2 linked regions of the Skermanella sp. TT6 genome follow. The protein of the gene in region 2 interacts with the protein of the main gene of each other region in a pairwise test. Links are inferred from orthologs where the notes say so. Each region holds a gene or a part of one and is shown on either strand. Other genes may lie near its edges. The genes, in order: IGS68_RS23520 and IGS68_RS18430.

Region 1 (14,595 bases), 1.1 Mb from region 2 along the record:
GGCCGAGCGGCACCTCGACATAGTCGCCGGGCGCCACGTCGAGCCCGGCCGGCACCTTGTAATCGTACGCCTCCGGCAAGGGCAGCGGCAGCAGCACCGACACCCGCCTGGGAGCCGGAGGCGGCGCCTCCCAGCCATCGCCGAAATCGAATCCGGGGGCGGAACTGGAACCCTGATCCACCATGGGCTAGAGTGTTCCCGAGTTTCCGGGCCGGCTGCCGCGCAGGCGCCCGCCGCAATCGCCGCTTCGCTCAATCAAGGATCGTTTCCTGATGAAGTTCTTCATCGACACCGCCGACCTCGCCGAAATCCGGGACCTCGCCGATACCGGCCTCCTGGACGGTGTTACCACCAACCCGTCCCTGGTCGCCAAGTCCGGCCGCAACTTCATCGAACTGGTCAAGGAAATCTGCCAGATCGTTCCCGGCCCGGTCAGCGCCGAGGTCGCCGCGATCGATTTCGACACCATGCTGGCCGAGGGCAAGTACCTGGCGACCCTGGCACCGAACATCGCGGTCAAGGTGCCGCTGACCCCGGCCGGGCTGAAGGTCTGCAACATCCTGTCGTCCGGCGGCACGATGGTCAATGTCACCTTGTGCTTCTCCGCCGCGCAGGCGCTGCTGGCGGCCAAGGCCGGCGCCACCTTCATCTCCCCCTTCGTCGGCCGGCTGGACGACATCGGGTATGACGGGCTGTCGCTGATCTCCGATATCGTGCAGATCTACGACCAGTATCCCGGCATCACCACCGAAGTGCTCGTCGCCTCGATCCGCCACCCGATCCACATCGTCGAGAGCGCCAAGATGGGCGCCCACGTCGCGACCATGCCGCCGTCGGTGCTGCGCCAGCTGTTCAAGCATCCCCTGACCGAGAAGGGCCTGGATCAGTTCGTCGCCGACTGGGCGGGCACTGGACAGACGATTCTGGACAAGGCCGCCGAGTAGGCTCACAACGTTAACGCCTGATGGAGTAAGTTCCGCTTGGGACGGGCACGGGTTCAGACAATGGGAGAGGGCCGACGCTGATGGCTCGGGAAACCGGACATAGCCAAAGGACGATGGACGCGCTGACTGCTGAGGATGTCGCGGCATATCTGCGCGAGCATCCCGATTTCCTGACCCAGCACGCCGACCTTGTCCAGCACCTGACGCCTCCCGCCATGGCGCACGGCAAGGGAGTGGTGGATTTCCAGTACTTCATGGTCGAGCGGCTTCGCGGCGAGGTCGGGCGCCTGAAGGAGCAGCAGCGGGAGCTGATCACCACCACTCGCGCCAACATCAACAACCAGAACCGGATCCATGCCGCCGTGCTGTTCCTGCTGGACGCACGGTCGTTCGAGCAGCTGATCCAGACCATCACGACGGATCTGGCGGTGCTGCTGGACCTCGACGTGGCCGGCCTGGCGGTGGAGGCGAACGGCGACGACAGGCCGCACGTACACACCTCGGGCGTACGGGTGGTCGAGGCGGGTACGGTCGACGGGTGGCTGGGCAAGCGCGACGTCATGCTCTATTCCGACACGCGCGGCGACCCGGCGATCTTCGGCGCCGCGGCCGGGCTGGTACGCTCGCAGGCGCTGATCCGCATCCAGGTCAGCGAGGATACGCCGCCGGGGCTGCTCGCCTTCGGCAGCCGCGATCCCGACATGTTCCATTCCGGCCAGGGGACCGAGCTGGTCTGCTTCCTGGGCCGGGTGATCGAGCGCAGCATCCGGGCATGGCTCGACCTGCCGGAGTAATCGGTTTCTCCTGCGCCGAGGACGTCACGGCGGCGATCGCCGCCTGGCGCCGCTGGCTGGAGATGGAGAAGCGCGTCTCGCGCCACACGCTGACGGCGTACACCGCCGACCTCTCGGGATTCCTGGAGTTCCTGACCGGATATCATGGCCGCCCGCCGGCGCTGAACGACCTCAGCGCCGCCCGGCTGATGGATTTCCGCGCCTGGCTGGCCCGGCAGGCCGCGGACGGCCTGGGCACGGCGAGCCGGGCGCGGGCGCTGTCGGGCATCCGCAACTTCTTCCGCTGGCTCGACCGCAGCGGGCGGATGCACAACGCCGCGGTCGGGCTGATCCGGGCGCCCAAGCTGCCCGACCGGCTGCCCAAGCCCCTCACGGTGGCCGACGCCGCGGCCTTGCTGCCCAACGCCGAGGCCTGGGCCAACCAGCCCTGGGTCGGCAAGCGCGACCGGGCGCTGTTCACCCTGCTCTATGGCTGCGGCCTGCGCATCGACGAGGCCCTGAGCCTGGACCGGCGCGACATGCCGGCCGACGATACCCTGGTCGTGACCGGCAAGGGCAGCAAGCAGCGCATGGTGCCGGTGCTGCCGGTGGTGCGCGACGCCCTGGCCGACTATGTCGCCGCCTGCCCCTACGCCCTGCCTGCGGACGGGCCGCTGTTCGTCGGGGTGCGCGGCGGCCGGCTCAGGGCCGCCATCGCCCAGAAGCAGATGCGGGAGATCCGGCATTTGATGGGCCTGCCCGACACCGCCACGCCCCACGCCCTGCGCCACAGCTTCGCGACCCATCTGCTGGCCGACGGCAGCGACCTCCGGGCGATCCAGGACCTGCTCGGCCACGCCTCCCTGTCCAGCACCCAGCGCTATACCGAGGTGGACGCGGACCAGATGCTCGGCGTCTACGACAACGCCCATCCCCGCGCCCGCAGGAAGCCCGCGGAGGACTAGCGCTTCCCGCCGTCTCTCCCGCCGCTTCCCATGTCGCCCAGGGCGAGCAGCGCCACCGGCCCCAGCGCCACCACCAGCCCTTGGGAGACGAAGGCCAGTCCCCAGGCCAGGTGGCTCTCCCCGCCGCCCGCCGCGTCCAGGACCACCCCGAACATCACCGAGCCCACGAAGGCCGCCCCGAATCCGAGGAAGGAATGGACCGCCATGGTGGCGCCGCGGCGGCCCGGCAGGGCGTTGGTGACGGCGCCGACGGTCAGCGACGCGCTGTCGGCGGTCACCGTGACGCCGTAGAGCGCCACGACGCAGACCGCCAGCCAGAACGGCAGGCTCGCCGAGAAACCGACGCCGCAGGCCAGCAGCGCCGACCCCGCCATGATCGCGACCAGGACGCGGCGCCGGCCGTAGCGGGTCGCGGCCTCGTTGCCGAGGATGCTGGCCGGAAGCCCCAGCAGCAGGATGACGGTGCCCAGGGTCGTGACCACCGCCGGGACGGTCCCATCGGGCACGGTCCCGGCGCTGGCCGCGAAGGCGAAGGCAAGGAAGGCCACCAGCCAGGCGCGCAGGCCGAACAGCTCGTAGCAGTGCGCCGAATAGGCCAGGATGTAGCCCATGGCCGCCCGGTGGCGCAGCACGGGCCGGAAGTCGAGCAGCGCGGTCTCGGCCGCCGCGGGACGCTCGGCCGGCGCCCGGGGGATCCCCCACCAGGCGAGCGCCAGGGCGGCGGCGGTCGCCGCCGAGGAGGCCAGGAAGGCCACCCGCCAGCCGAACTCCGCCCCCGCCAGCCCGGCGATCAGCACCGAGGCGCTGGAGCCCAGCGCGTAACTGGCCGTGTAGAAGGACAGATAGCGCCCCTGCCGCGGCCCGGCGGTATGGTCGGACAGGATCCGCAGCCCCGGCATGTAGGTTCCGGCCAGCCCCACGCCGCCCAGGGCCCTGAACAGCATGGCGGTCCAGAACCCCTCCGCGAACAGCGCGAAGCCCAGCAGCGCCAGGGCCGCCAGCGCCGTCGAGAACAGGTAGATCCGCCGAGGATCGATCCGGTCGGTCAAGGTGACCAGGACCGGCACGGCGGCGACGTAGCCGCCGTGGAACACGCCGTTGATCCAGCCGGCCTCCACCGTGCCCAGGCGCCACTCCGCGAAGAAGGTCGGCAGCAGCGCCGGGAAGCTCATGGTGCCGGCCATGCCGAGCACCTCGGCAAGGCAGAGCACCAGGGCCAGCCGGCCGGGAGTGGACCTTCCGGCCGCCGGATCCGACGGCGCCGGCTTACATGTGGAGGGGTCGGCCATCCACCGCCAGGGCCGCTTCCTTGACCGCCTCGTTCAGGGTCGGGTGGGCGTGGCAGGTCCGCGCGATGTCCTCGGCGGACGCACCGAACTCCATCGCCAGGGCCAACTCGGCGATCAGGTCGCCAGCGCTGGCGCCGACGATGTGGACGCCCAGCACGCGGTCGGTCGCGGCGTCGGCCAGCATCTTCACGAAGCCTTCGGTCATGCCCAGGGCGCGGGCGCGGCCATTGGCGGTGAAGGGGAACTTGCCGACCTTGTACTTGACGCCCGCGGCCTTCAGCTGCTCCTCCGTCTTGCCGACGGTGGAGGCCTCCGGCCAAGTGTAGACCACGCCGGGAATGGCGTCGTAGTTGATGTGGGCCGACTGGCCCGCGATCAGCTCGGCCACCGCGACGCCCTCGTCCTCGGCCTTGTGGGCCAGCATCTGCCCCTCGATCACGTCGCCGATGGCATAGATGCCGGGGACGTTGGTCTCCCAGTGGTGGGAGGTGACGATCCGGCCGCGCTGGTTGATCTCGACGCCCATCTCCTCCAGGCCCAGCCCGGCGGTGTAGGGCCGGCGGCCGATCGCGACCAGGACGACGTCGGCCTCGATCTGCTGCGCCTCGCCGCCCTTGGACGGTTCGACCGTCAGGGTGACGCCCGCGTTGCCCACCGCGGCCGCCGTGACCTTGGTGTTCAGCTTGAAGGTCATGCCCTGCTTGCCCAGGATGCGCTGCATCTGCTTGGACACTTCGCCGTCCATGCCCGGCAGGATCCGGTCCAGGAACTCGATCACGGTAACCTCGGCGCCCAGCCGGCCCCAGACCGAGGCCATCTCCAGCCCGATCACGCCGCCGCCGATCACCGCGAAGCGCTTGGGCACCTCGGCCAGCTCCAGCGCGCCGGTGGAGGTGACGATCCGCTGCTCGTCGACCTCTACGCCGGGGACCGGCATCGATTCCGAACCGGTGGCGATGATGATGTTCTTGGCACCGACGGTCTCGCTGCCGCCATCGCCCTCGATCGTCACCTCGTTCCTGGCGGTGATGCGGCCGCGGCCCTTCAGCCAGTCGACCTTGTTCTTCTTGAACAGGAACTCGATGCCCTTGGTGTTGTCCTCGACCACCTTGTTCTTGTTGGCCATCATCGTCGGCAGGTCCAGCTCGACCGAACCCAGCTTGATGCCGTGCGACGCGAAGCTGTGCTTGGCTTCCTCGAACTTCTCCGAACTGGTGAGCAGCGCCTTGGACGGGATGCAGCCGACATTGAGGCAGGTGCCGCCCAGAGTCTTGCGCATTTCCACGCAGGCCGTCTTCAGGCCGAGCTGAGCTGCGCGGATCGCGGCGACGTATCCGCCGGGACCGCCGCCGATGACTACAACGTCGTAGGTTTTCTCAGGCATTTTTCTTCTTCGCCTCCGTGGGCAGCTCGCGAGCGTGGCCGTGCTTTGCGGATGCGATTTATGGCCTCTCAAGCGGCCCGTGGCAATCGCCGTGACTGTCACAAGCCTATGGAAATGCCCGAAATCCCTGATATTGGCGGTACTTGGCGGCACGCAGGGCAGCTGCGCGGCGATGGGTCGCACGGCTGGTCCCGGCGCCATGGCACTGCCGTAAATCTTCCTTAACCGAGCAGGCGCTCATCATGCTTGCGGCATAGGACGGAGCGCATAAGACGTCGCTTTCCGGCACACATTTGAAGCAAGAACATGGCCGACGAGACGTTCCATCAAACCCAACATGATCTGGCGCGGACGCTGATCCGTACCTTCTACGAGGCGCTGGCGGTCCAATTCGAGCGCAAGGACCACATTACCCGAGACGAGCTCGACCGCGCCTTCACCCTGATCGAGGGGTTCTGGCCGAAGACGCTGCCCGCCTTCAAGGCCAATTGCCGGCTGTGCCTGGACAAGCACGGCGCCCGCGCCTACAACCCCGATGCCCGCCGCAAAGATTTCCTGACCCGTTTCGTCTTCTCCCTGCTGATCACCAGCATCCCGTCCCGCATGGACCCGATCAGCGGCAAGCACTTCCCCCAGGTGATCGTCCGGGGCATCCAGCGCAACGTCACGACCCTGTTCAGCAATGCCGAGTACGAGATGCTGAACAGCCAGGCCCAGGCGATCTTCGCCACCATCGGGACCGACGACGATACCCAGATGTGGCCGCTGATCCGGGCGGACGAGACCATGAGCATGCTGGCGGACAAGATCTTCATCCGCATGCTGCTGCGCTTCAAGCAGTTCAACCATCAGCGCCAGACCTTCACCGCGGCCATCGTCGGCAGCATCGAGGCCAATGTCTACAAGTTCACCGACCAGGACTTCTGCACCGTCTTCGAGGCGATGTTCAGCCGCTACGAGGCCCTGATCCGCACGCCGGAGGGACGGATCAAGATGGATGTCTATTACGGGGACGGCACCGCGGACGGGATCTCCAGCATCTTCTTCGCCTTCGAGCAGTTCAAGAAGGACCTGGCCGCTCGCGAGGGCCGGACCAAGGGGATGCTGTCGGCGAGGCGCCGGTGACTCGCGTCCAATTTTGGTAGGTTTTTATTAACCATACAGCCGTCATTCTCCCTCTGGTTGACTTGCCAGTTCGGGGAACCCATGACCTGCATCGTTGGATTGATCGAAGGCCGCCGCGTATGGATGGGCGGCGACAGCGCCGGAGTTTCCGGTTTGGACATCACCGTGCGCGCCGACCCCAAGGTCTTCCGCAACGGCGATTTCCTGATCGGGTTCACCAGCTCGTTCCGCATGGGCCAGCTGCTGGCGTTCCGGCTGCGTCCGCCGAAGCGGCCCGAAGGGATGGACGTGTTCCGCTTCATGGTCACCGACTTCGTGGACGAGGTCCGGAACTGCCTCAAGGAGGGCGGCTACGCCCAGCGCAACAACGACGCCGAGCAGGGCGGCAGCTTCCTGGTGGCCTACGAGGGCCGGCTGTTCTCGATCCAGAGCGACTATCAGGTCTGCGAGACGACCCGCGGCTTCCACGCGATCGGCTGCGGCGCCGACTATGCGCTCGGCTCCCTGGCCTCCACCGTCGGCCAGCCGGCGGAGCAGCGCGTCCGGAAAGGGTTGGAATGCGCCGAACTGCTGAATGGCGGCGTCCGTGCCCCCTTCCGGATCGAATACCTGGACGCCGAGGAGGACAACCTGACCCTGCCGCTGCTCAGCGCCGTCGCGTAGAGCTCTGCCCGATCGGGTCGATCCGCCCGGGGCAGCCGAACCGATGCGTTGCGCCATAGGCGCAACCTACGATCGACGGTCCGCAACACCTCCGCCCTGCGTCGAATCGTAGGTTGCGCCCATGGCGCAACACGGTGCGGACCGCCGGCGGTCGCTCAGAAGATGGTCTGGCCGTGACCGACATATTGCGGTGCCATGACGCGGAAGCGTGACCAGACCTTCTTGAGGTTGGGCTGCTGGACGGGCTTGAGCAGGTAGTCGTCGGCCCCCAGCGACCGCGCGTCGCGCACCGTGTCCATCGAGGCGTCCGACGTCACCATCACCACATAAGCGTCGCGCCGCAGCGCCTTGATCGCCTTCAGCGCCTGGATGCCCGTCATGTCCGGCATGTGGACGTCCAGGAAGACGATGTCGAAATATTCCCGGTTGCAGGCCTCGACCGCCATCCGCCCGTCGTCGGCGCCGGTCACCATGCTTTCGACCCCCAGCAGATCGAGGCCGCGCTTCAGCAGCGCCTGGCCGGTACGGCTGTCGTCGGCGGTCAGCACCGCGAAGGGCCGACGGATCTCCTCCAGCGTGGACATGATCCGGTTCAGCGACGCGCCGCTGATCGGCTTGGTCACGAAGCCCAGGGCGCCGTAGTCCTGCGCGGTCCCGCTGGCCGCGGCGCTGGTGTCCGAAGAGATCATGAAGACCAGGGCGCAGGGATCGTACGACCGGATCGCGTGCAGCGTCTGCAGACCGTCGAGGCCCGGCATGTGGATGTCGAGCAGGACGAGGTCGTGGCGTTGCGCGCGGTAGGCCGCGAGGGCGTCGGTCCCGTTGTCCGCCTCGGTGATCTGGAAGTTCGTGCCCGGCCAGACGAGATTGCCCTTGATGAGAGCCCGCATGGCCCGCGAATCGTCGGCCAGCAGGACCTTGACCTTGGCGGGAAGCTTCACGGCTCGCCGTCCCGATGCTCGATGATTTGAACCACGATGAACCGCCCCAGGAATGGATGGACGAGATTAACCGCGACGACGCCCGCCGGGGATGCGGTATGGTGGCCCATCGCCTCGGGTCCGCGCTCGGCGACGGACGGCAGGGACAGGACGGCGGCGCCGCGGACCAGGCCCTTCACGTTTCCCGCGACCGTGTTGCACAGTTCGGCCACCACGTCGGTCCGCTCGGCGGGCGTGGTTTCCTCCGCGGGGATGCCGAACAGGGCGGAGGCAAGGCAGGCCGCCAGCGGCGAGGGCACCCGGACGGCGACGGTGCCGTTCCAGGCGCCGGACAGCCTGGCCTGGGCAAGCACGACTCGGGCGTCCGTCCTGCTCAGCGCCGGGGAAGGTGGCTCCGGAAACGATGCCAGCGCCTCGGCGACGAAGGTGGTGACCGCCTCCTCGGTGATGCCGTGCTCCAGAGCGCTCATGCTGTCTTCCGCCCCGCCGGATGAGGATACGACGACGCCCCGGCCAGGGGATGGCCGGGGCGTGGGTTTCGCTTGCGCCGTGATGCCGGATCAGACGTCCAGCAGGATGCGCTGCGGGTCCTCGATGCACTCCTTGACGCGGACCAGGAAGGTGACCGCTTCCTTGCCGTCGATGATGCGGTGGTCGTAGCTCAGCGCCAGGTACATCATCGGGCGGATCTCGATCTTGCCGTTGACCACCATCGGGCGCTCCTGGGTCTTGTGCATGCCCAGGATGGCCGACTGCGGCGGGTTGATGATCGGGGTCGACATCAGCGAGCCGTAGACGCCGCCGTTTGAGATCGTGAAGGTGCCGCCGGACAGCTCCTCCATGGACAGCTTGCCGTCCCTCGCCTTCTTGCCGAGCGCGCCGATGGTCTTCTCGACCCCGGCGAAGTTCAGCTTGTCGGCGTCGCGCACCACCGGAACCACCAGGCCGCTCGGCGTGCCGACGGCGACGCCGATGTCATAGTAGTTCTTGTAGATGATGTCGGTGCCCTCGATCTCGGCGTTGACCGCCGGGAGCTCCTGGAGCGCCGTGATGCAGGCCTTCACGAAGAACGACATGAAGCCCAGCTTGACGCCGTGCTTCTTCTCGAACACGTCCTTGTAGGAATTGCGCACGGCCAGCAGGTTGGTCATATCCACCTCGTTGAAGGTGGTCAGCATGGCCGCGGTGTCCTGGGCCTCCTTCAGGCGCTCGGCGATGCGCTGGCGCAGGCGCGTCATGCGGACGCGCTCCTCCTGCTCGGCGCGGGCGCGCGGGCCGGCCGGAACGGCGGGCTTGGGCGCCGGCTTGGCCGCGGGGGCCGGAGCGGGGGCGGCCGGCATCTGGGTCGGGCGGCTCTCCAGGTAGCGCAGCACGTCTTCCTTGGTCAGGCGGCCGTCCTTGCCGGTCGCCTGGATGTCCGACGCCTTCAGCTTGTTGTCGTCGATCAGCTTGCGCACCGCCGGGGACAGGGTGTCGTGCTGCTCGGCTGCCGGAGCGGCGGGGGCCGCCGGCGCGGGGGCCGGGGCGGGTTCGGCCTTGGCTTCCGGCTTCGACTCCGCAGGCTTGGCGGCCGGGGCGCCGGCGCCGTCGGACAGGGTGCCCAGCAGGGCCCCGACCTCGACCGTGGCGCCTTCCTCGGCGACGATCTCGGCCAGCGTGCCGGCGGAGGTGGCGTTGACCTCCAGCGTGACCTTGTCGGTTTCCAGTTCCAGCAGCGGCTCGTCCATGGCGACCGAGTCGCCGACCTTCTTCAGCCACTTCGCGACGGTGGCTTCGCTGACCGATTCACCGAGGACGGGGACCGTGATTTCCAGGGCCATGATTTCAAACCTTTTTATGTGAGCGGTTCGCTCGGTTTTGTTGGGAGGTGCGGGGGCGGCCGCAGGACGGCGCCCCCGCAGGTCCGGTTACTTGACGGTCAGCGCCTCGTCGACGAGCTGCGCCTGCTCGCGGTTGTGCCGCTTCAGCAGGCCGGTCGCCGGGGACGCCGCCTCGACGCGGCCGGCATAGAGCGGACGGGTGGCCTTGATCTGGGCGGCGACCATGCAGTCCTCGAGCCGGCGGTCGATGAAGGCCCAGGCCCCCATGTTGCGCGGCTCTTCCTGGCACCAGACCACGTCGGCGTTGACGTAGCGGGACAGCTCGCGGGTCAGCGAGGTGCGCGGGAACGGATAGAGCTGCTCCAGCCGGACGATCGCCACGTCTTTGATGCCCCGCGTCTCGCGCTCCTGCAGCAGGTCGTAATAGACCTTGCCGGTGCACAGCACGACCCGCTTGACCTGGTCGTCGGCGACCAGCTCGTACGGCTCGCTCAGGATGCGGTGGAACGAGGTGCCGGGACCGAAATCCTCCAGCTTCGACACCGCCAGCTTGTGGCGCAGCAGCGACTTCGGCTCGAACACGACCAGCGGCTTGCGGAAGTCGCGGCGGACCTGCCGGCGCAGCGCATGGAAATAGTTGGCCGGCGTCGTGCAGTTCAGGATCTGCCAGTTGTCCTCGCCGCACATCTGCAGGTACCGCTCCAGGCGGGCGGAGCTGTGCTCCGGCCCCTGCCCCTCGTAGCCGTGGGGCAGCAGCATCACCAGGCCTGACATGCGCAGCCACTTGGACTCGCCCGAGCTGATGAACTGGTCGATGATCACCTGGGCGCCGTTGGCGAAGTCGCCGAACTGCGCCTCCCAGATCACCAGCTCGTGCGGCTCGGCCAGCGAGACGCCGTATTCGAAGCCCAGGACCGCCGCTTCCGACAGCGGGCTGTCGTGGACCTCATAGATCGCCTGGCCTTCCCGGATGTTGTTGAGCGGGATGAAGCGCTCCTCGGTCTCCTGGTCGACCAGCACGGAGTGCCGCTGGGAGAAGGTGCCGCGGCCGACGTCCTGGCCGGACAGGCGGACCGGCGTGCCCTCGACGCACAGGGTGCCGAACGCCAGCGCCTCGGCGGTCGCCCAGTCGATGCCCTCGCCGCTCTCGATCGCCTGGGCCTTGGCCTTGAGCTGGCGGGCGATCTTGGAATTGATCTTGATGTGCTTCGGCTCGGTCGATATCGCCTTGCCGACCTCGCGCAGCACGTCCAGCTCGACCGCGGTGTTGCCGCGGCGGTCGTCGCCCGACGCCGCCTCCAGGCCCGACCACTTGCCTTCCAGCCAGTCGGCGCGGTTGGGCTTGTAGTGGCTGGCGACCTCGAACTCGTCCTCCAGCTTCTTGTAGAAGTCGGCGACGATCTTCTCCGACTCCTCCGCCGTGATCACGTTCTCGTCGATCAGCTTCTTGGCGTAGATCTCGCGGGTCGTGGCGTGGCTGCGGATCGCCTTGTACATCAGCGGCTGGGTGAACGCGGGCTCGTCACCCTCGTTGTGGCCGTGGCGGCGGTAGCAGAACAGGTCAACGACCACGTCCTTCTTGAACTTCTGGCGGAACTCGATCGCGATCCGCGCGACGTGGACGACCGCCTCCGGGTCGTCGCCGTTGACGTGGAAGATCGGCGCCTGGATCATCTTCGCGACGTCGGTGCAGTACGGCCCCGAGCGCGAATAGCTCGGCATCGTGGTGAAGCCGATCTGGTTGTTGATGATGAAGTGGATCGTGCCGCCGACGCGATAGCCCTTCAGCTCGCTCATCATCAGCGTCTCGGCCACCAGTCCCTGGCCGGCGAAGGCGGCGTCGCCGTGCAGCAGGATGCCCAGCACCTCGTCGCGGCTCTCGTCGGTCGGCGGGACGGTGCCGCAACGCTGGATCTGCTTGGCGCGCACGCGGCCGATCACGACCGGGTCGACCGCTTCAAGGTGCGACGGGTTCGGGCTCAGCGACAGGTGGACGGAGTTGCCGTCGAAGTCGCGGTCCGACGAGGTGCCCAGGTGGTACTTCACGTCGCCCGAACCCTGGACGTCCTCCGGATGGGCCGAATTGCCCTGGAACTCGGAGAAGATCGCCTTGAACGGCTTGCCCATGAAGTTGGCCAGCACGTTGAGCCGGCCGCGGTGGGCCATGCCGAGCACGACCTCCCGCAGTCCCAGCTGGCCGCCGCGCTTCAGCACCTGCTCCATGGCGGGCATCAGGGCCTCGCCGCCGTCCAGGCCGAAGCGCTTGGTGCCGGTGTATTTCTTGTCGAGGAAGCGCTCGAAGTTCTCGGCCGCGGTCAGCCGCTCCAGGATCGCCTTCTTGCCGTTGACCGTGAAGTCGGTGTGGTTGCGCCCGCCCTCGATGCGCTCCTGGATCCAGGCCTTCTGGTCGGGGTCCTGGATATGCATGAACTCGACGCCGATGGTGCCGCAATAGGTCTTCTTCAGGACCTCCAGGATCTGGCGCAGCGTCGCCGTCTCCATGCCGAGGACGTTGTTGATGAAGATCGGGCGGTCCCAGTCGGCGTCGGTGAAGCCGTAGGTCTTGGGATCCAATTCCGGATGCTGCTCGCGCTTCTCCAGCCCCAGCGGGTCCAGGGTGGCCTGGAGATGGCCGCGGACGCGGTAGACGCGGATCAGCATCAGCGCCCGCAGGCTGTCCAGCGTGGCGGCGCGGAGCTGGTCCTGGTCCAGTGCAGCCGCCGGTGCCGCGGCGCCGTTCGCGGCGGCGTGGCCGTTGGCCTTGGCCGAGCCGTTCGGCTTGGCGGCGGGGGCGGGTTCCTCGCCGATCACCGCCGTGGTGTTGGGCGCCCAGCTCGCCCCGCGCAGTTCGTCCAGCACCTCCCGCGCGTCGTCGTTCAGCTCGCCGAAGAAGCTGCTCCAGCTCTGGTCGACGGACTGCGGGTCCTTGAGATAACGGGCGTACAGCTCGGCGATGAAAGTGGCGTTCGAGCCGAATAGGAACGATGACTGATCAGGGGTCGCTGCGATCGCTGACATTTGTTAATGACGCGGGCGTTGGCGCCCGCGCCCTCTTTCTGGCAAGGGTTTACGGCTCCGATGGGCCGGTCGGGGACCGGCCCGGGCTGATCGTCATCAACCCTTCAGAGCCTTCAGCATGGTGCTGCCCAGGCTGGCCGGGCTGTCGGCAACGTGGATGCCGGCGGACTTCAGCGCCTCGACCTTGAAGTCGGCGGTGTCGTTGCCGCCGGAGATCACGGCGCCGGCATGTCCCATCCGGCGTCCCGGAGGAGCGGTGCGGCCGGCGATGAAGCCCACGACGGGCTTCTTCGTCTTGCTGTCCCTGAGGAATTCGGCTCCCTTGACCTCGGCGTCGCCGCCGATCTCGCCGATCATGATGATGCCTTCGGTCTCCGGATCGTCCAGGAACAGCTCCAGGCTGTCCACGAAGTTGGTGCCGTTGACCGGGTCGCCGCCGATGCCGATGCAGGTCGATTGCCCCAGGCCCGCCGCCGTGGTCTGCGCCACCGCCTCATATGTGAGCGTGCCGGAGCGGGAGACAACACCGATCTTGCCGCGGCGGTGGATGTGGCCCGGCATGATGCCGATCTTGCATTCGTCCGGGGTGATGACGCCCGGGCAGTTCGGACCGATCAGGCGGGTCTTGGAGCCGGCCAGGGCGCGCTTGACGGTCACCATGTCGAGGACGGGGATGCCCTCGGTGATGCAGACCACCAAGGCGATCTCGGCGTCGATCGCCTCCAGGATCGCGTCGGCCGCGAACGGCGGCGGGACGTAGATCACGCTGGCGTTGGCGCCGGTGACATGGACGGCCTCGGCGACGGTGTCGAACACCGGCAGGTCGAGGTGCTTGGTGCCGCCCTTGCCGGGGGTGACGCCGCCGACCATCTGCGTGCCGTAGGCGATCGCCTGCTCGGAGTGGAAGGTCCCCTGCGCGCCGGTGAAGCCCTGGCAGATGACTTTCGTTTGGGAATTGACGAGGACAGCCATTTACGCCGCTTCCTTCACCGCTTTGACGACCTTTTCCGCCGCGTCCGCCAGATTGTCGGCGGACAGGATGGGGAGGCCCGATTCACTGAGGATCTTCTTGCCCAGGTCGACGTTGGTGCCTTCGAGGCGGACGACCAGCGGGACATGGAGGGAGACTTCGCGGGCCGCGGCCACGACGCCCTCGGCGATCACGTCGCAGCGCATGATGCCGCCGAAGATGTTGACCAGGATGCCTTCGACGTTCTTGTCCGACAGGATCAGCTTGAACGCGGTGGTGACCCGCTCGCGCGTGGCGCCGCCGCCGACGTCGAGGAAGTTGGCCGGCTCGCCGCCGTACAGCTTGATGATGTCCATGGTCGCCATCGCCAGCCCGGCGCCGTTGACCATGCAGCCGATCGAGCCGTCGAGCTTGATGTAGTTGAGGCCGTGCTTGGCGGCTTCCAGCTCGGAGGCTTCCTCCTCGTCGGCGTCGCGCAGCTCCTCCACGTCCTTGTGGCGGAACAGGGCGTTGTCGTCGAAGTTCATCTTGGCGTCGAGCGCGATGATGTCGCCCGAGCCGGTCACGACCAGCGGGTTGATCTCGACGATCGAGGCGTCCAGGTCAACGAAGGCCTTGTAGGTCGCCAGGATCAGCTTGACCGCGGCGTTGACCTGTTTGCCTTCCAGGCCCAGGCCGAAGGCGATCTTGCGGGCATGGAAGC
Region 2 (16,119 bases):
CATGTACGACGCCAACGGCGAGTTCGCGAGCCGGATCGACGCCACCTCCGCGACGCTGGAGCCGGGTCACTGGATGATCCGCCAGGGCTGGCTGAACACCGGGGCGGGTCCGGCGGAAGCCTTCGACTCCTACCGGCTCGACACCGACCTGACGCTGGAGCGCATCCAGGAGAGCTTCGCCTCGCCCGACAGCATGTCCTTCTGGGAACTGCCGGGCTTCATCAGGACGCTGCAGGAAACCGGCTTCTCCGCGACCCGCCACCGGCTGCATTTCCAGTCGCTGCTGTCGACGCCGCTGCTGTTCTGCGCCATGGTGCTGTTCGCCGCCGCCTTCTCGCTGCGCCAGACACGGCGGGGCGGAACCATGATGATGGTGGCGGGCGGCGTCGTGACCGGCTTCGTGCTCTTCCTGTTCAGCGACGTGGTCCGCGCCTTCGGCATATCCGAGACGATCCCCGTGCCCCTGGCGGCCTGGGCTCCGGCCGGGGCGAGCCTGCTGCTCGGCATCGCCGTGCTGCTCCACCTCGAGGACGGATGACCATGCCGGCGAGCACTCCAGCGTTTGCTTCCGACCCGTATTCGAACCCGTGACCGCCCAAAGCATTGGAAGGGCCGAAAGTGCATAGATTCATGCTTTACCCGATCAGCCGCCGCATACGACGGAGCTGGAGCGCCGCAATCTTCACCGCGGCCTTGATCGCTTCGGCCGGCACCATGGGACCCCTTCCGGCGGCCGCGCAGTTCGCCACGCCCCAGACCGTTCCCCAGGGCGACCAGCAGCAACAGCAGCAGCAACGTCCTGCGCCGCAGCAGACGGCTCCTCAGCAGACGGCTCCCCAGCAGACGGCGCCGCGGGCCGCTCCGCAGGCAGCACCACGTCCGGCGGCACCCGCCCAGCAGTCGCGCCCGGCCGAGCCACCCGCGATCGCACCGCCGCCGGCGCGTTCGGTCGAAGGCATCGCCGCCGTGGTGAACGACGACATCATCTCGATGTCCGACCTTTCCGCCCGGCTGCAGCTGGCGCTGGTCTCCTCCGGCCTGCCCGGCACCGCGGAGGTCCGCCAGCGGCTCACCCCGCAGGTGCTGCGCAGCCTGGTCGACGAGCGGCTGCAGATGCAGGAAGCGTCGCGGGCCAATATCTCGGTGACCGACAAGGAGATCGACGACGCCTTCGGCCGGGTCGCCGAGCAGAACCAGATGAAGCGGGACCAACTGGAGAAGATGCTCTCCAGCCAAGGCGTGCCGCGGAGCGCGCTGGAAAGCCAGATCCGGGCCACCATAGGCTGGGGCAAGCTGGTCCAGCGCCGCCTGAGGCCCAGCATCGAGATCGGCGAGGAGGAGATCGACGCGGTGCTCCGCCGCATCGAGGCCAACGCGGGCAAGCCCGAGTACTTGGCCGCCGAGATCTTCCTGGCCGTCGACTCGCCCGAGCGGGAGGAGGAGGTCCGGCGTCTGGCCGACCGGCTGGTCGAGCAGATCGGCCAGGGCGCCAGCTTCCCCGCCGTGGCGCGGCAGTTCTCGCAGTCGGCCGGCGCCACCAACGGCGGCGACCTGGGCTGGGTGCAGCAGGGCCAATTGCCCGACGAGCTCGACTCGGCGCTCCGCGATCTGCGTCCGGGACAGGCCTCCCGCCCGATCCGCAGCCTGACCGGCTACCATATCCTGCTGCTGCGCGAACAGCGGACCACGGGGACGGTGCTGCCGCCGCGCGACCAGATCCTGGGGGCCCTGGGCCAGGACCGCCTCGACATGCTGCAGCGCCGGCTCCTGCGCGACCTGCGCATGTCGGCCTTCGTGGACCTGCGCGTCTGATGGGCACCGGCGGCGGGCCACTCGCCCTGACCATGGGCGAGCCGTCGGGCATCGGCGGCGAATTGGCGCTGATAGCCTGGGCGGCAAGGCGGGACCGGTCGGTTCCGGCGTTCGTGCTGCTGGACGATCCCGCCCGGATCGAGGCGCTCGGCCGCCTCGTCGGCCTGCAGGTCCCGGTCGCCCCGGTGGGAGATCCGGCGGAAGCGGTCGCCGCGTTCGACCACGCGCTTCCGGTCCTGCCCGTCCCGCTGGACCATGCTGTGGTACCGGGGAAGCCCGACCCGGAGAACGGGGCCGCCGTCCTCGCCAGCATCGAGCGCGCAGTCATGCTGGTCCAGGCCGGCGCCTGCTCGGCCATGGTGACCAACCCGATCCAGAAGAGCGCGCTGTACCGGGCCGGCTTCGGCTATCCCGGCCATACCGAATACCTGGCCGCCCTGGCCGGAATGGTGACCGAGCCGGTGATGATGCTGGCGGGCGGCGGCCTGCGGGTCGTCCCGGTGACGATCCACCTGCCGCTGCGCGACGCGATCGACGCCCTGACCACCCAGGGGATCGTGCAGTGCGCGCGGGTGACCGCCGCCGCCCTGTCCGCGGACTTCGGGATCGAGAAACCCCGGCTCGCCCTGGCGGCGCTCAATCCCCATGCCGGCGAGGGCGGCACCTTGGGCACCGAGGAGATCGAGATCATCACCCCGGCGGCGACCGTGCTGAAGCGCGAGGGGTACGACGTGATCGGCCCGCTCCCCGCCGACACGCTGTTCCACGCCGCCGCCCGCAGGCGGTACGACGCGGTGCTTTGCATGTACCACGACCAGGCGTTGATCCCGCTGAAGACGGTGGATTTCGACACCGGGGTGAACATCACGCTGGGCCTGCCCTTCGTGCGGACCTCCCCGGACCACGGCACGGCCCTGGACATCGCCGGTACCGGTAAGGCCGGCCCCGCCAGCCTGATCGCGGCGCTGAAGACGGCCGTGGAAATGGCGGGCTTCCGCGCCGCGCGGCGGTACGTTCCAGAGCGCTGCGGGAGATGAGCCGGATCGACGACCTGCCGCCGCTCCGCGACGTCATAGCGCGCTTCGACCTGGGAGCCCGCAAGGCGCTCGGGCAGAACTTCCTGCTCGACCTGAACCTGACGGGACGGATCGCCCGGGCGGCCGGCGACCTGGCCGGCGTCACGGTGGTCGAGGTCGGTCCCGGCCCCGGCGGATTGACGCGGGCCCTGCTGAACACGGATGCCGCCGGGGTGGTCGCGATCGAACGCGATGCCCGCTGCATCACCGCGCTGGCCGATCTGGTGGAGGCGGCCGAGGGCAGGCTGCGGCTGGTCGAAGGCGACGCGCTGGAAGCCGCCGTCGAAGCCCTGGCCCCTGCCCCGCGCGCCATCGTCGCGAACCTGCCCTACAATGTCGCCACGCCGCTTCTGATCGGCTGGCTGCGCCGGATCGAGCGGTTCCGCAGCCTGACGCTGATGTTCCAGCGAGAGGTCGCCGACCGGCTGGCGGCGAAACCGGGCGGCAAGACCTATGGCAGGCTGTCGGTGATCGCGCAATGGCGGGCGGAGGTGCGTCCGCTGTTCAACCTGCCCGCCCGCGCCTTCACGCCGCCGCCGAAGATCGAATCGACGGTCGTGCAGCTCGTTCCGAGGCAGGCTCCGGAACCCGCCGAGTTCGAGGCTATGGAGGCGGTGACCGCCGCCGCCTTCGGCCAGCGCCGCAAGATGCTGCGGGCCAGCCTGAAGTCCCTGGGCGACGCCGAGTCGCTGATCGAGCGGGCGGGACTGGTGCCGACCCAACGCGCGGAGGAAATCCCCGTCGCCGGCTTCGCGGCCCTGGCGCGGGCATACCGGGAGCGCGTAGAGCGCTAGGGCTGTACCCGATCAGGTCGATCCGCCCGGGACAGCTGATCCGATGCGTTGCGCCATGGGCGCAACCTACGGCTCGCATCAACTCCGCCGTGCATCGAGCCGTAGGTTGCGCCCATGGCGCAACGCAGTGCGGCGAGTGGAACGGCCGGCTGCGGAAACCGCGCCAGCGCGTGAAATCCTCAGAGGCCGTCCTGGAGCTGCCGGACGAAGTCGGCCAGACCGACCTGGCGCCGCCGCTTGAGGCGCTCGGCCTCGAGGATGGTCTGCACCTGCTGGACGCTTGACTCGATGTCGTGATTGACGATCACGTAGTCGTAGTCGAAATAGTGGCTCATCTCGTCCGACGCCTTGGCCATGCGGCCGGCGATCACCTCGGCGCTGTCCTGGGCGCGGGCATACAGCCGGCGCTCCAGTTCCTTGGCGGACGGCGGCAGGACGAAGACGCTGACCAGATCGTCCCGGGCGTTCTCGGCGAGTTGTTGGGTTCCCTGCCAGTCGATGTCGAACAGGATCTCCCGCCCTTTGGCAAGCGCCTGCTCGACCGGCTCCTTCGGCGTTCCGTAATAGTTTCCGAAGACCCGCGCGTGCTCCAGCAGCTGGCGCTCGGCGACCATCTGCTCGAACCTCTCGCGATCGATGAAGTGATAGTCGACCCCGTCGACCTCCCCCGGCCGCATCGGGCGGGTGGTGACCGATACCGACATGGTCAGGCTGCTGTTGCGCTGAAGCATGCGGCGCGCGATCGTGGTCTTGCCGGCGCCCGACGGCGACGACAGCACCAGCATCAGCCCGCGGCGTCCGATCTTGGCCGGGCCGGGTCCGGCTGGCTGCATGTCCATGGGTACGGTCATTCGATGTTCTGTGCCTGCTCACGCAACTGTTCGATGGCGGCCTTGAGGGCGAGGCCGGTGCGGGTCAGCTCCACGTCGGACGACTTGGAGCACAGGGTGTTGGCTTCCCGGTTGAATTCCTGGCACAGGAAGTCGAGCTGCCGGCCAATCGCGCCACCCTTGGCCAGCATGTCGCGCGCGGCGGCCACGTGGGCACGCAGCCGGTCCAGCTCCTCGCGCACGTCGGCTCGGGCGATCAGGAGCGCCGCTTCCTGGGCCAGCCGCTCCTCGGTCAGGCTGGGCACCGCGTCCAGCAGGGCGGCGACCTGCCCGCGCAGCTTCTGCCGGAGCGCCTCCGGCTGGAGCGCCGCGCAGGCGGAGGCCTGGTCGGTCAACCGGGCGATCTCGTTCAGGTGCTGGTTGAGCACTTCCACCAGCCGCGCCCCCTCCGCCAGCCGGACCGCGCCGAGACTGTCGAGCGCCTGCTGGAGGGTCGCCGCCATGGCGGCTTCGAGTCGCTCGCGGTCGTCGCCGAAATCGGCGTCCTCGACCGTCTCGACCACGCCCCGCACCGCGAGCAGCGAGTCCAGCCTCGGTTTCTCCGTCGTCCCGCCGAGTTCGCCGGCAAGGGCGATGAGCTGGTCCAGCAGGTCGCGGTTGATCCGGACCTGATTCGGCGCGGCCGTCCGGGTGACCGCCAGGGACACGTTGACGCTGCCGCGGCGCACCCGCTGGGGAACGGAGGTCCGGGCGACCGGCTCCAGCGCGTCGAAGCCCGGCGCCAGCCGGCAGCGGAGGTCGAGGTTCCTGCTGTTGACGCTCTTGATCTCGAAGGTCCAGGCATACCCCTGGTCGCGCCCTTCGGCCCGGGCGAAACCAGTCATGCTGGCGACTTGTTGTTGAGCGCTCAACGCTGCCTCGCTAGTACCGTTGGGTGGCCGCCGTTATACCCCTCGCATCCCTTGACAACAAGCGACACCCGCCTCCGCTCCGATCCCGACGCCCGGAAACACGTCATGCGCGATCCCCGTACGATCCTGATCACCGGCGCCTCCAGCGGCATCGGCGAAGCCCTGGCCGAAGCCTATGCCGGCCCCGCGACGATGCTGGTGCTGACCGGCCGCGACCGGACCAGGCTGGACGCGGTGGCGGCCCGCTGCTCCGCGCGCGGGGCCGATGTCCGGGCGACGGTTATCGACGTGACCGACCGCGAGGGCATGCGGCGGTGGCTGTCCGGGGTCGATGCCGTGTCGCCGATCGACCTGTGCATCGCCAATGCCGGCATCAGCGGCGGGACCGGCGGCGGTGACGGAAAGCGCGGCCGGGGCGAGAGCGAGGAGCAGGCCCGGCGCATCTTCTCGGTCAACCTGGACGGCGTGCTGAACACCATCCACCCGCTGATCGGCCCGATGACGGAACGCGGACGCGGCCAGCTTGGGCTGGTCAGCTCGCTTGCCGGATTCCACGGCTATCCTGGAGCCCCGGCCTACTGCGCCAGCAAGGCGGCGGTGAGGAGCTACGGCGAGTCGCTCCGGCTGGCGCTGCGGCCGAACGGCATCCAGGTCTCGGTGATCTGCCCCGGCTTCGTGCGCAGCCGTATCACCGACCGCAACCGCTTTCCGATGCCCTTCCTGATGGATGCCGACCGGGCGGCCCGGATCATCCGGCGCGGCCTGGAGCGCGACCGTGCCCGCATCGCCTTCCCGTTGCCGACATACTTCATGAGCTGGCTGGTCGGCGCCCTGCCCGCCGGGCTTGCCGACGTCCTTCTGGCTAGGACGCCGGCCAAGGAGTGAGCGGTGCGCTCAGGCGGCGCCGGCCGCCTCCGCCTCGGCGGTCTCCAGCGCTTCCAGCGCCTCCATCCAGGTGTCCTCGGCGGTGCCGAGCTTCTTCTGCACCTCGCCCAGGTCGATCTGGAGCTTGGTCACCTTGTCCGCCGGGCCGCTATAGAGGGCGGGATCGGCCAGCTTGGTCTCCAGTGCCTGCCGCTCGCGGGTCAGCCTGGCGATCAGCTTCTCGGCATCGTCCGCCTTGCGCTTGAGCGGCGCCAATGCTGCCCGCAGCTCGGCGGCGGCGCGGCGCTGGTCCTTCTTGCTGGGCCCGGCGTCGCGGTCGGCACCGTCCGAGCGGTCGGCCCGGCTCTTCTCCAGGAGAAGCTTGCGGTAGTCCTCCAGGTCGCCGTCATAGGGCCTGCAGGCGCCGCCGTCGACCAGCCACAGCCGGTCGGCGGTCAGCTCGATCAGGTGGGGGTCGTGGCTGATCAGGATCACCGCCCCCTCGAAGCCGTTGATCGCCTGGATCAGCGCCTGGCGGCTGTCGATGTCCAGGTGGTTGGTCGGCTCGTCGAGCATCAGGACATGCGGCGCGTCCCGGGTCATCAGGGCGAACAGGAGGCGGGCCTTTTCGCCCCCCGACAGCTTGCCGATCTGGGTGTCGGCCTTCTGCTGGGGAAAGCCGAAGCGGCCGAGATGGGCGCGGACCTTTTCGTCGACCACGTCCTTCATCCACAGCCGCGCCTGGGCGACCGCGGTCAGGTTGAGGTCCAGTTCCTCGGCCTGGTGCTGGGCGAAATAGCCGATCTTCAGCTTGCCGGACTTCCGCATCTCGCCCTTCAAGGGGGCGAGCCGGCTGGCCAGCAGCTTGACCAGGGTCGATTTGCCATTGCCGTTGGCGCCCAGCAGCGCGATCCGGTCGTCCAGGTCGATGCGCAGGTCCAGCCCGCGCAGGATCGGCTTGCCGTCGTAGCCGACATCGACGTCCTCGAGCTGGATCAGCGGCGGTGCCAGCGGCTCGGGCGACGGGAAGTCGAAACTGACGGTGTGATCCTCGACGATGCTGACGATGGGCTCCATCCGCTCCAGCATCTTGATCCGGCTCTGGGCCTGCCGCGCCTTGGACGCCTTGTAGCGGAACCGGTCGATGTAGGACTGGATATGCTTTCGCTGGGCGATCTGCTTCGCCTGGTTGGCGGCCAGCCGCTCCAGGTTGGCGCGCCGGGTCCGCTCGAACTGGTCGTACCCGCCGGCATAGGAGACCAGCTTGCCCTGGTCCAGGTGGACCGTGGTGGTCGGCACCTTGTTCAGCAGTTCGCGGTCGTGGCTGACCAGCAGGATCGTGTGCGGATAGTTCCGCAGGTAGTTCTCCAGCCAGATCGTCGCTTCGAGGTCCAGGTGGTTGGTCGGCTCGTCCAGCAGCAGCAGTTCCGGCTGGGCGAACAGCACGCCGGCCAGCGCCACGCGCATGCGCCAGCCGCCGGAGAAGTCGCTGCAAGGCCGGGTCTGCGCCTCCGCGTCGAAGCCCAGGCCCGACAGGATCTGGGCGGCGCGGGCCGGGGCCGAGTGGGCGTGGATGTCGGCCAGCCGGGTGTGGATCTCGCCGATGCGGTGCGGGTCGCGGGCGGTCTCCGCCTCGGCCAGCAGGGCCGTGCGCTCCACGTCGGCGGCGAGCACCGTGTCGATCAGGCTGACGCCGCTGCTCGGCGCCTCCTGGGCGACGATGCCGAGGCGGGACTCCGCGGGCATGGTGATGGACCCGCCGTCCGGGGCCATCTGGCCGGCGATCAGGCGCAGCAGGGTCGTCTTGCCCGTGCCGTTGCGGCCGACCAGCGCGACGCGATGGCCCTTGGGAATGGCGACGGTGGCGTGGTCGAAGATCACACGCCCGCCGAAGCGGAAAATCAGATCGTTGATGTGAAGCATGCCGGGGCTGGTGATAGCATGGCGGACGGGCGGTTTTGAAGGGACTGGAAACGGAAATCGCGATGGCGCCGTAAGGGGCGCCGGAAGCGTCCGTTGAAAAAGCCCCGTTGCTAACCCGGTCGATGCGCGTATATAACGCCGCGAATTTTGCGAGAGCACACAGGAGCCTTCCAACATGGCCGTCGAACGGACCTTGTCCATCATCAAGCCGGACGCGACCCGCCGGAACCTTACGGGCAAGATCAATGCCCGCTTCGAGGAAGCCGGGCTGCGGATCGTCGCGCAGAAGCGCATCCGCCTGACCAAGGAACAGGCGGAAAAGTTCTACGAGGTCCATGCCGAGCGCTCGTTCTTCGGCGAGCTGGTCGACTTCATGATTTCGGGTCCCGTGGTGGTCCAGGTGCTGGAAGGCGAGAACGCCGTCCAGCGCAACCGCGACATCATGGGCGCAACCAACCCGGCGAACGCCGCCCCCGGCACGATCCGCAAGGACTTCGCCGAGTCGATCGAGGCCAACTCGGTCCACGGCTCGGACAGCCCGGAGAACGCCGCCCGCGAGATCAAGTTCTTCTTCAGCAAGAGCGAGATCGTTCCCTGATACGGACCCCGGTCGGGAACTGACGGTATCGGGACGGTTAGACGTATCCGCCGACGAGGCGGAACGGCTGTCCGCCCATGCCGATCTTGAACCGGGCGATCCCCGGCGTCGTCTCGTTGATGCCGCCGAGGTCGAAGCCGGTATGGCCCCGGGCCTTCAGCCACAGCGCCGACTGCCACAGCAGCAGGTGATGGGCGCGCAAACCGCGTCCTTCCTCCCCGTTCCAGCCGACCTGATAGGTCGCCGCGGCACCATGCCGCACCAGCAGCACGCCGGCGACCGGCCTGCCCTGGTGAACAGCCCTGAGCAGGACCGGCGGTGTCGATTCAGCCGACAGGTTATGCAGGACGCGCAGGAAGGCGGGTGACGGTCCGCGGTAGTTCCGCGCCATCTTGTCCTGCAGGTAAAGCTCCATCAGCCAGTCGAAATGGACGGCCGCCGTGTCGACCTCGACGGTAAGGCCGTTGCGTTCCGCCTGATGGAGCTTGTTGCGCCATTTGCGGTCCAGCCCGGCCCTCAGGGCGTCGGGTTCGGGAGCGAGGTCGAGCCAGACCGATTCGTACCCCTCCTCCCTCCGATGGAAGCCGGTCTCCGCAAGGCGCTTCCGCGCGGCCTCGCCGTCGATCATTTCGGGATGGAAGACGAGGGGCCGACCGCGCAGCAGGTGATAGCGGTCCCGGATCATGCGCAGGACCAGCTTCAGCATCTCACCCGGGATCTCGTCATAGATCCACAACGGGCCGCGATAGATCCTGCAGGTGGTCAGGAACGGCAGCCAGCGCCTGGTCTGCACCTGGACCAGGCCGACCGGCTTGTTCTCGAAGCGGATGATGCCGAAATCGGCCTTCCATCCCTCGGTCTTGGCCAGCGCCAGGCCATATTGCCAGGACTGTAGCAGCGTCGGGCGCTTGCACCGGGCCAGCAGGGCATCCCACTGGGAGAAGGTGCAGTCGTTCCAATCAATGCGGAAGGGATTGAACGGGGGAGTCATGGAACCGGGCGCGACCGCCGCGCTGTAGGAGACGGGCGCCACCCGGTCGAGGCGTCAGAGAAGGAAGATCGCCATGAGAACCAGGATGACAACGACGGCGATGGTGCCGTACTTCGTCAGCATGGTGAAAAGCTGATAGGTTTCCAAATGGGCGCGGAACTCTTCGTTCCGAAGATCGTCGTTATTGTCGGCCACGGCCATCTCCAACCTCTGCGCTGTTATTCGGTTTTCGGCGGTCCCGATTTAAGGGACGGCCGGTCGATTTACAAGCGCTATCCGCGATCGGATTCATGCGGGAGGGTTCAGCACCGGCTCTTCCGCCAGGAGGGAGCCCTGGGACAGGACGACCCGCTCCCCCTCGACTCGGGCCCTGCCCTCCGCGATCAGGCGAAGCGCCAGGGGATAGCACCGGTGCTCGGCAACCAGCACGCGGTCGCCCAGGGCGTGGGGGTCGTCCTCGGGCAGGACGGGGACCGCGGCCTGGACGATGATCGGTCCCTCGTCCATGGCGGGGCGGACGAAATGCACCGTGCAGCCGGTGAACTTGACGCCGGCCTCGATCGCCCGGGCATGGGTGTCGAGCCCCTTGAAGGACGGCAGCAGCGAGGGGTGGATGTTGATCAGCCGGTCGCGCCAGCGCTCGACGAAGTCGGCCGTCAGAAGCCGCATGAATCCCGCGAGGCAGACGAGCTCGACTCCGGCCGACCTCAGCGCCGAGTCCATCGCGGCCTCGAAGCCGGGCTTGTCGGCGAAATCCCGGTGACTGACCACCGATGCCGGGATGCCGGCCGTCCTGGCCCGTTCCAACCCGAAGGCATCGGCCTTGTTGGACAGCACCAGCACGATCTCCGCCGGAAAGGAGGGATCGGCGCAGGCGTCGATCAGGGCCTGGAGATTGCTTCCGCGGCCCGAGATCAGGACGCCGACCTTCAGCCGTGCCACGCCGCGTCCACTCCGTCGATCACCACGCGGTCGACATCGCCGATCGCGGGCTGCACCTCGCCGATCCGGTAGACCGTCTCGCCGGCCTCCGCCAGGATGCGCTGCGCCTCGCCGGCCTTGTCCGCCGCCGCGATGACGACCATGCCGATGCCGCAGTTGAAGGTGCGCGCCAAGTCGTCGTCGCCGATGACGGCCGACTCAGCCATCCAGCGAAACACCGGGAGCAGCGGCCAGGCCGAGGCATCCAGCGAGACGCCGAGGCCTTCGGGCAGCACGCGGGGAATGTTGTCGATCAGGCCGCCGCCGGTGATGTGGGCCAGCGCCTTCACCGTGCCCGCCCGAACGGCGGCCAGGACCGGCTTGACGTAGATCCGGGTCGGCGTCAGCAGGGCCTCGCCGACGGTGGTCCCGGGCGCGAACGGCGCCTCGTCCTGGTAGGACAGCCCGGCCTTCTCGACGATCCGGCGCACCAGCGAATAGCCGTTGGAGTGGACGCCGCTCGACGCCAGCCCCAGCACCACGTCGCCCGCGGCCACGTCGGCGCCGGTCAGGATCTGCCCGCGCTCGGCCGCCCCAACGGCGAAACCGGCGAGGTCGTAGTCCTTGCCCGCGTACATGCCCGGCATCTCGGCCGTCTCGCCGCCGATCAGCGCGCACCCGGCCTGCCGGCAGCCTTCGGCGATGCCGGCGACGATATCCCGCCCGGCCGCCACGTCGAGCTTTCCGGTCGCGAAATAATCGAGGAAGAACAGCGGCTCGGCGCCCTGTACCACGAGGTCGTTGACGCTCATGGCGACCAGGTCGATGCCGATCGTGTCGTGCTTGCCGGCCGCGATCGCGATCTTAAGCTTGGTGCCCACGCCGTCGGTGCTGGCGACCAGGATCGGGTCCTTGTAGCCGGCCGCCTTCAGGTCGAACAGGGCACCGAAACCGCCCAGTCCCGCATCCGCCCCGACCCGGGCCGTAGCCTTCGCCAGCGGCTTGATCGCATCGACGAGGGCAGCGCCGGCATCGATGTCGACCCCGGCATCCTTATAGGCGTCGCCGGTGTTATTCGGTGTGGTGCTGATGGCGTCCTCGCGTGCGCTGGGTTATAAACCGGGCCGGTCCCAGGTCATGAACAGCATCACGGGCCGGCATCAAGGGCCGAACATACTCGAAACGGAAGGCTTTGCAATGCTTCACCGCCGTCCGCTGGCATGCCTGTTCCAGCTAGTCCTCGGCTTCGCGCTGCTGGCTTTTTCCGCCCCGGCGCGGGCGCAGGAAAGCAGCGATATCTTCACCGTGAAGGACGTCGCCGTCGACGTCACGGCAGACAATGCCGCGGCGGCGCGCGACCGTGCGATCACCGAGGCGCAGCGCAAGGCGTTCGCCGAACTGTACGGCCGGCTGAGCCCCGTTCCGGGCGCCCGCGCGCCGGAACTGAGCGACCTGGAGGTGGCAAGGCTGGTGCAGGACTTCGAGGTGCAGCGGGAACGCAGTTCGGCCGTGCGCTACCTGGCGACGCTGACCGTACGCTTTCGCCCCGCGAACGTACGGACGCTGCTCCAGGACAAGGGCGCCAGCTACGTCGAGGTCCGCAGCCGGCCCGTGCTGGTGCTGCCGGTCTACCAGTCGACCGGCAATCCGCCGGTCCTGTGGGAGGACCGCAGCGCCTGGCGCGCCGCGTGGGAGAATTTCCCGCCGCCTCAGGGCATGGTCCCGATCGTCGTCCCTTACGGCGAACTGACCGACATCGCCGACGTCAGCGCCGCCACCGCGCTCGAAGGCGATACCGGCGGGTTCAACGCGATCGCGGAGCGCTACGGCGCCAGCGACGTGCTGGTGGCCGTGCTGGGGGTTCGCGGAACGGAGCCGGACCCGTCCCAGCCCAACACCGTCAGGCTGACCCGCTACTCGCCGGACGGGACGAGACGCAGCGATACCGTCACCGTGCCCGCCGCTCCCGGCCAGACCGTGGACGCCTATCTGGCCGGCGGGGTCGCCGCCGTCGTCCGCTCGCTGGAGGAGAAGTGGCGGCAGGCCAACACCGTGGCCGCCGGCCCGGAGCAGACCATGCAGGTCGCCGTCCCGATCGCCGGGCTCGACGACTGGGTCCAGACCAAGCGGCGGCTTTCACAAGTTCCGACCGTGACCAGCGCCGACCTGATGTCGCTGACCCGGTCCGCGGCGCGGGTCGAACTGACCTACCGGGGCTCCCCCGAGGTGCTGAAGACCGCGCTGTCGCAGCAGGACCTGGAACTGACCGAGGCGGCGCCGCTCGACCAGGGCGCCGCCCAGGCCGGTCTGCCCGCGGTGCCGGCAACCGTCGCGGCGCCGGTTTCAGTGATGGGACCGGCCGGGCAGCCGGTCGGCGTCTACCAGCCGGGGCCCGTCTGGCAGCTGCGCTGGTCCGGATCGCGGGCACCTGGACCGGTCGGCCGAACCTTCCGGTGACGGTCCGGGTCCAAGCATCATGAGCATCCCCAACATCATCACCATGGGGCGCCTGCTGTCGGTGCCCCTGGCGGTGTGGCTCATCCTGGACGGCGAGCTGTTCTGGGCGTTCTGGCTGTTCGTCGCCGCTGGCGTGTCCGACGCTGTGGACGGCTTCATCGCGCGGACCTTCCGGGCGCGCACCATGCTGGGCGGCTACCTGGATCCGCTGGCCGACAAGGCGCTGCTGGTCAGCGTCTATCTGGCGCTCGGCCACACCGGCTACCTTCCCCTTTGGCTTGTGATCCTGGTCGTGTTTCGCGATATCCTGATCGTCGGCGGCGTGCTGCTGCTCTACACGCTCAAGGAGTCGTTCGCGATGCAGCCGTCCTTCATCAGCAAGGTCAACACGACCATGCAGATCGCCCTGGCCGCCCTCGTCCTGTCCACGTCGGGGCTGGGACTGACCGAGCCGCCGGTGGACCTGGCCTGGATCACGCCGATCATGACCTGGGTCGTGGCCGTGACCACCACTTGGTCGGGTCTGGGCTACGTGGTGACGGGAAGCCGGCTGCTCAGCCGGCTCGGCGGCACGAAATGAGCCGGCGGCGCCAGCGCCGCTTCTGGCTGATCGCGGCGCTCGTCACGATCGCCATGCTCTACGTGCTGCGCGACATGCTGCTTCCCTTCGTGGCCGGCATGGCGATCGCCTATTTCCTCGACCCGGTCGCCGATCGCTTGGAGCGGATGGGAACGCCGCGCTGGCTCGCGACGACCGGCGTCCTGCTGTTCTTCCTGTTCTGCCTGATCCTGGCGCTGCTGCTGCTGGTCCCGCTGATCCAGTCGCAGGTGGTCCAGCTGGTCGAGACCTTGCCGCGCATCGTCGCCTGGGTGAACGATACGGCGATCCCAACCGTCGAGCGCCTGCTGACCCAGCTGTCGCCCGAGGACCTGGAGCGGCTGCGCACCGCCGCCGGCTCCTATGCCGGGGAGGTGGTCGGCTGGCTCGCCGCCGTCCTGCGGTCGATCGTGACCGGCGGGGTCGCCCTGTTCGACGTGCTGACCCTGCTGTTCATCACGCCCATCGTCGCCTTCTACCTGCTGCGCGACTGGGACGTGATGATCGGCACCATCCACGGCTGGCTTCCCCGGCAGCATGCCGCGACGGTCCTGGACCAGGTCAACGAGATCGACAGGACGCTGGCCGGGTTCGTCCGCGGGCAGGCCACCGTCTGCCTCGTGCTCGGGCTGTTCTACGGGGTCGCCCTGTCGCTTTTCGGGCTGAATTTCGGCCTGGTGGTCGGGTCGGTCGCCGGGCTGCTGTCGTTCATCCCCTATGTGGGGTCGCTGGTCGGATTCGTATCGAGCGTCGGGATCGCGCTGGTCCAGTACGACACCTGGACGCCGGTCGCCGTCGTGGTCGCCATCTTCCTGGTCGGGCAGGCCGTGGAGGGCAACTTCCTCACGCCCAAGCTGGTCGGCGACAAGGTCGGGCTGCACCCGGTCTGGGTGATGTTCGCGCTGCTGGCGGGCGGCAGCCTGTTCGGCTTCGTCGGCGTGCTGATGGCCGTGCCGGTCGCGGCGGTGATCGGCGTTCTCACCCGATTCGCGCTCCAGCAGTATCTCTCCAGCTCCTACTATTCGGGTCCGGAGTCCGGAACCGTGGACGAGGCCTGGCGGCCGTGACCGGGACCCCGGCGCAGCTCCCCCTGGATCTGGGCCACCGGCCGGCGATGGGAGCGGACGACTTCCTGGTGGCGCCCAGCAACGAGGCGGCGGTCGCCTGGCTCGACCTGTGGCCCAACTGGCCGGCGCCCGCGCTGGTGATCTTCGGGCCGGCCGGATGCGGCAAGACCCATCTGGCCCAGGTGTGGCGCGCCCGCACCCAGGCGCCCCGGGTCGAGCCCGGCGACCTCCGGATCGAGAGCCTGCCGAGACTGCTGGACGAAGCCGCGGCCGTGGTGATCGACAATGCCGACAGGGGCACCGGCGACGCGCGGACAGAACGCGCGCTGTTCCATCTTTACAATCTGGCGCGGGAAACCGGCGGGCATCTGCTCCTGACATCGGAGTCGGCACCCGCGCACTGGGGTATCAAGCTGCCGGACTTGCGGTCGCGGTTGATGGCGGCTCCCGCGGTCGCCGTGGGCGCGCCGGACGACGCTCTCCTGGCGGCGATCCTGGTCAAGCTGTTCGCCGACCGCCAACTCCGCGTCGGCGGCGACGTGATCCGCTTCCTGGTGACCCACATGGAGCGATCGTTCGATGCCGCCCGACGCCTCGTCGCCGACCTGGACGCGGCGGCCCTGGCCGCGCGCCGGCGAATCACCGTGCCGCTGGCCCGGCGAGTGCTCGCCAAGTCCTGACCGGAGGCTACTCCGCGGCGTCGTCGCCCTGCCGCTTCATGACCTCGCGCCATCGGGTGACGTTGCGGTTGTGCTCCGCCAGCGTCTTCGCGAAGGCGTGCCCGCCCGTCCCATCGGCGACGAAATAGACATAATCATGCTGCTCCGGGTTCATGACGGCCTCCAGCGAGGCCTTGCCCGGATTGGCGATCGGCGACGGCGGCAGGCCGTCCACCACGTAGGTGTTATAAGGCGATTCGACCTTCCAGTCGGCCCGCGTCAGCGCGCGCCCGAGGGTCCCGTCGCCCTGGGTCAGCGCATAGACCACCGTGGGATCGGACTGGAGCCGCATGTTGGCAAGCAACCGGTTGACGAAGACGCCGGCGACCCTGGCCCGCTCCTGCGGCACGCTCGTCTCCTTCTCGACGATCGACGCCAGGACCAGCGCCTGCTCGGGGCTGTCCAGGGGCAGCGACAGGGAGCGTTTGTCCCACGCCGCCTTCAAGGCCGATTGCATGGCGGTCTGCATCCGCTTCAGCATGTCGGCGCGGCCGTCGCCCCAGGAGTAATGGTATGTTTCCGGCAGCAGGGTGCCCTCCGCCGGATCGGACGTGATCT

What was found.
Region 1: the proteins of IGS68_RS18430 (region 2) and IGS68_RS23520 interact in binary tests that used the Escherichia coli proteins (3 or more experiments, as listed by UniProt). The link is inferred for Skermanella sp. TT6 from one-to-one orthologs.

What each region holds. Positions count from the first base shown.
Region 1 is NZ_CP067420.1:5,039,376-5,053,970, forward strand. The notes cover bases 9,792-13,290. They hold IGS68_RS23520 (2-oxoglutarate dehydrogenase E1 component), read right to left. Parts: upstream 12,923-13,290; coding sequence 9,992-12,922; downstream 9,792-9,991. Other genes in these bases: odhB (2-oxoglutarate dehydrogenase complex dihydrolipoyllysine-residue succinyltransferase), read right to left, coding at 9,792-9,904; sucD (succinate--CoA ligase subunit alpha), read right to left, coding at 13,019-13,290. Also shown: IGS68_RS23465 (primosomal protein N'), read right to left, coding at 1-184; fsa (fructose-6-phosphate aldolase), read left to right, coding at 273-944; IGS68_RS23475 (DUF484 family protein), read left to right, coding at 1,058-1,738; IGS68_RS23480 (tyrosine recombinase XerC), read left to right, coding at 1,717-2,682; IGS68_RS23485 (MFS transporter), read right to left, coding at 2,679-3,971; lpdA (dihydrolipoyl dehydrogenase), read right to left, coding at 3,949-5,355; IGS68_RS23495 (hypothetical protein), read left to right, coding at 5,662-6,480; IGS68_RS23500 (hypothetical protein), read left to right, coding at 6,562-7,143; IGS68_RS23505 (response regulator), read right to left, coding at 7,299-8,084; IGS68_RS23510 (chemotaxis protein CheX), read right to left, coding at 8,081-8,554; more of odhB, read right to left, coding at 8,645-9,791; more of sucD, read right to left, coding at 13,291-13,894; sucC (ADP-forming succinate--CoA ligase subunit beta), read right to left, coding at 13,895-14,595. UniProt on the Escherichia coli protein: E1 component of the 2-oxoglutarate dehydrogenase (OGDH) complex which catalyzes the decarboxylation of 2-oxoglutarate, the first step in the conversion of 2-oxoglutarate to succinyl-CoA and CO(2).
Region 2 is NZ_CP067420.1:3,938,756-3,954,874, forward strand. What follows is about bases 5,765-8,743. They hold IGS68_RS18430 (ABC-F family ATP-binding cassette domain-containing protein), read right to left. Parts: upstream 8,211-8,743; coding sequence 6,318-8,210; downstream 5,765-6,317. Other genes in these bases: IGS68_RS18425 (SDR family NAD(P)-dependent oxidoreductase), read left to right, coding at 5,765-6,308; ndk (nucleoside-diphosphate kinase), read left to right, coding at 8,386-8,743. Also shown: LPS export ABC transporter permease LptG, read left to right, coding at 1-538; IGS68_RS18400 (peptidylprolyl isomerase), read left to right, coding at 631-1,812; 4-hydroxythreonine-4-phosphate dehydrogenase PdxA, read left to right, coding at 1,812-2,849; 16S rRNA (adenine(1518)-N(6)/adenine(1519)-N(6))-dimethyltransferase RsmA, read left to right, coding at 2,846-3,682; gmk (guanylate kinase), read right to left, coding at 3,862-4,515; IGS68_RS18420 (YicC/YloC family endoribonuclease), read right to left, coding at 4,530-5,396; more of IGS68_RS18425, read left to right, coding at 5,529-5,764; more of ndk, read left to right, coding at 8,744-8,808; IGS68_RS18440 (lipid II:glycine glycyltransferase FemX), read right to left, coding at 8,846-9,799; IGS68_RS18445 (aa3-type cytochrome c oxidase subunit IV), read right to left, coding at 9,854-9,994; purN (phosphoribosylglycinamide formyltransferase), read right to left, coding at 10,088-10,741; purM (phosphoribosylformylglycinamidine cyclo-ligase), read right to left, coding at 10,729-11,811; IGS68_RS18460 (DUF2066 domain-containing protein), read left to right, coding at 11,918-13,177; IGS68_RS18465 (CDP-alcohol phosphatidyltransferase family protein), read left to right, coding at 13,197-13,757; IGS68_RS18470 (AI-2E family transporter), read left to right, coding at 13,754-14,842; IGS68_RS18475 (HdaA/DnaA family protein), read left to right, coding at 14,839-15,522; endolytic transglycosylase MltG, read right to left, coding at 15,530-16,119. UniProt on the Escherichia coli protein: Genetic data indicate it may be involved in ribosome assembly or function.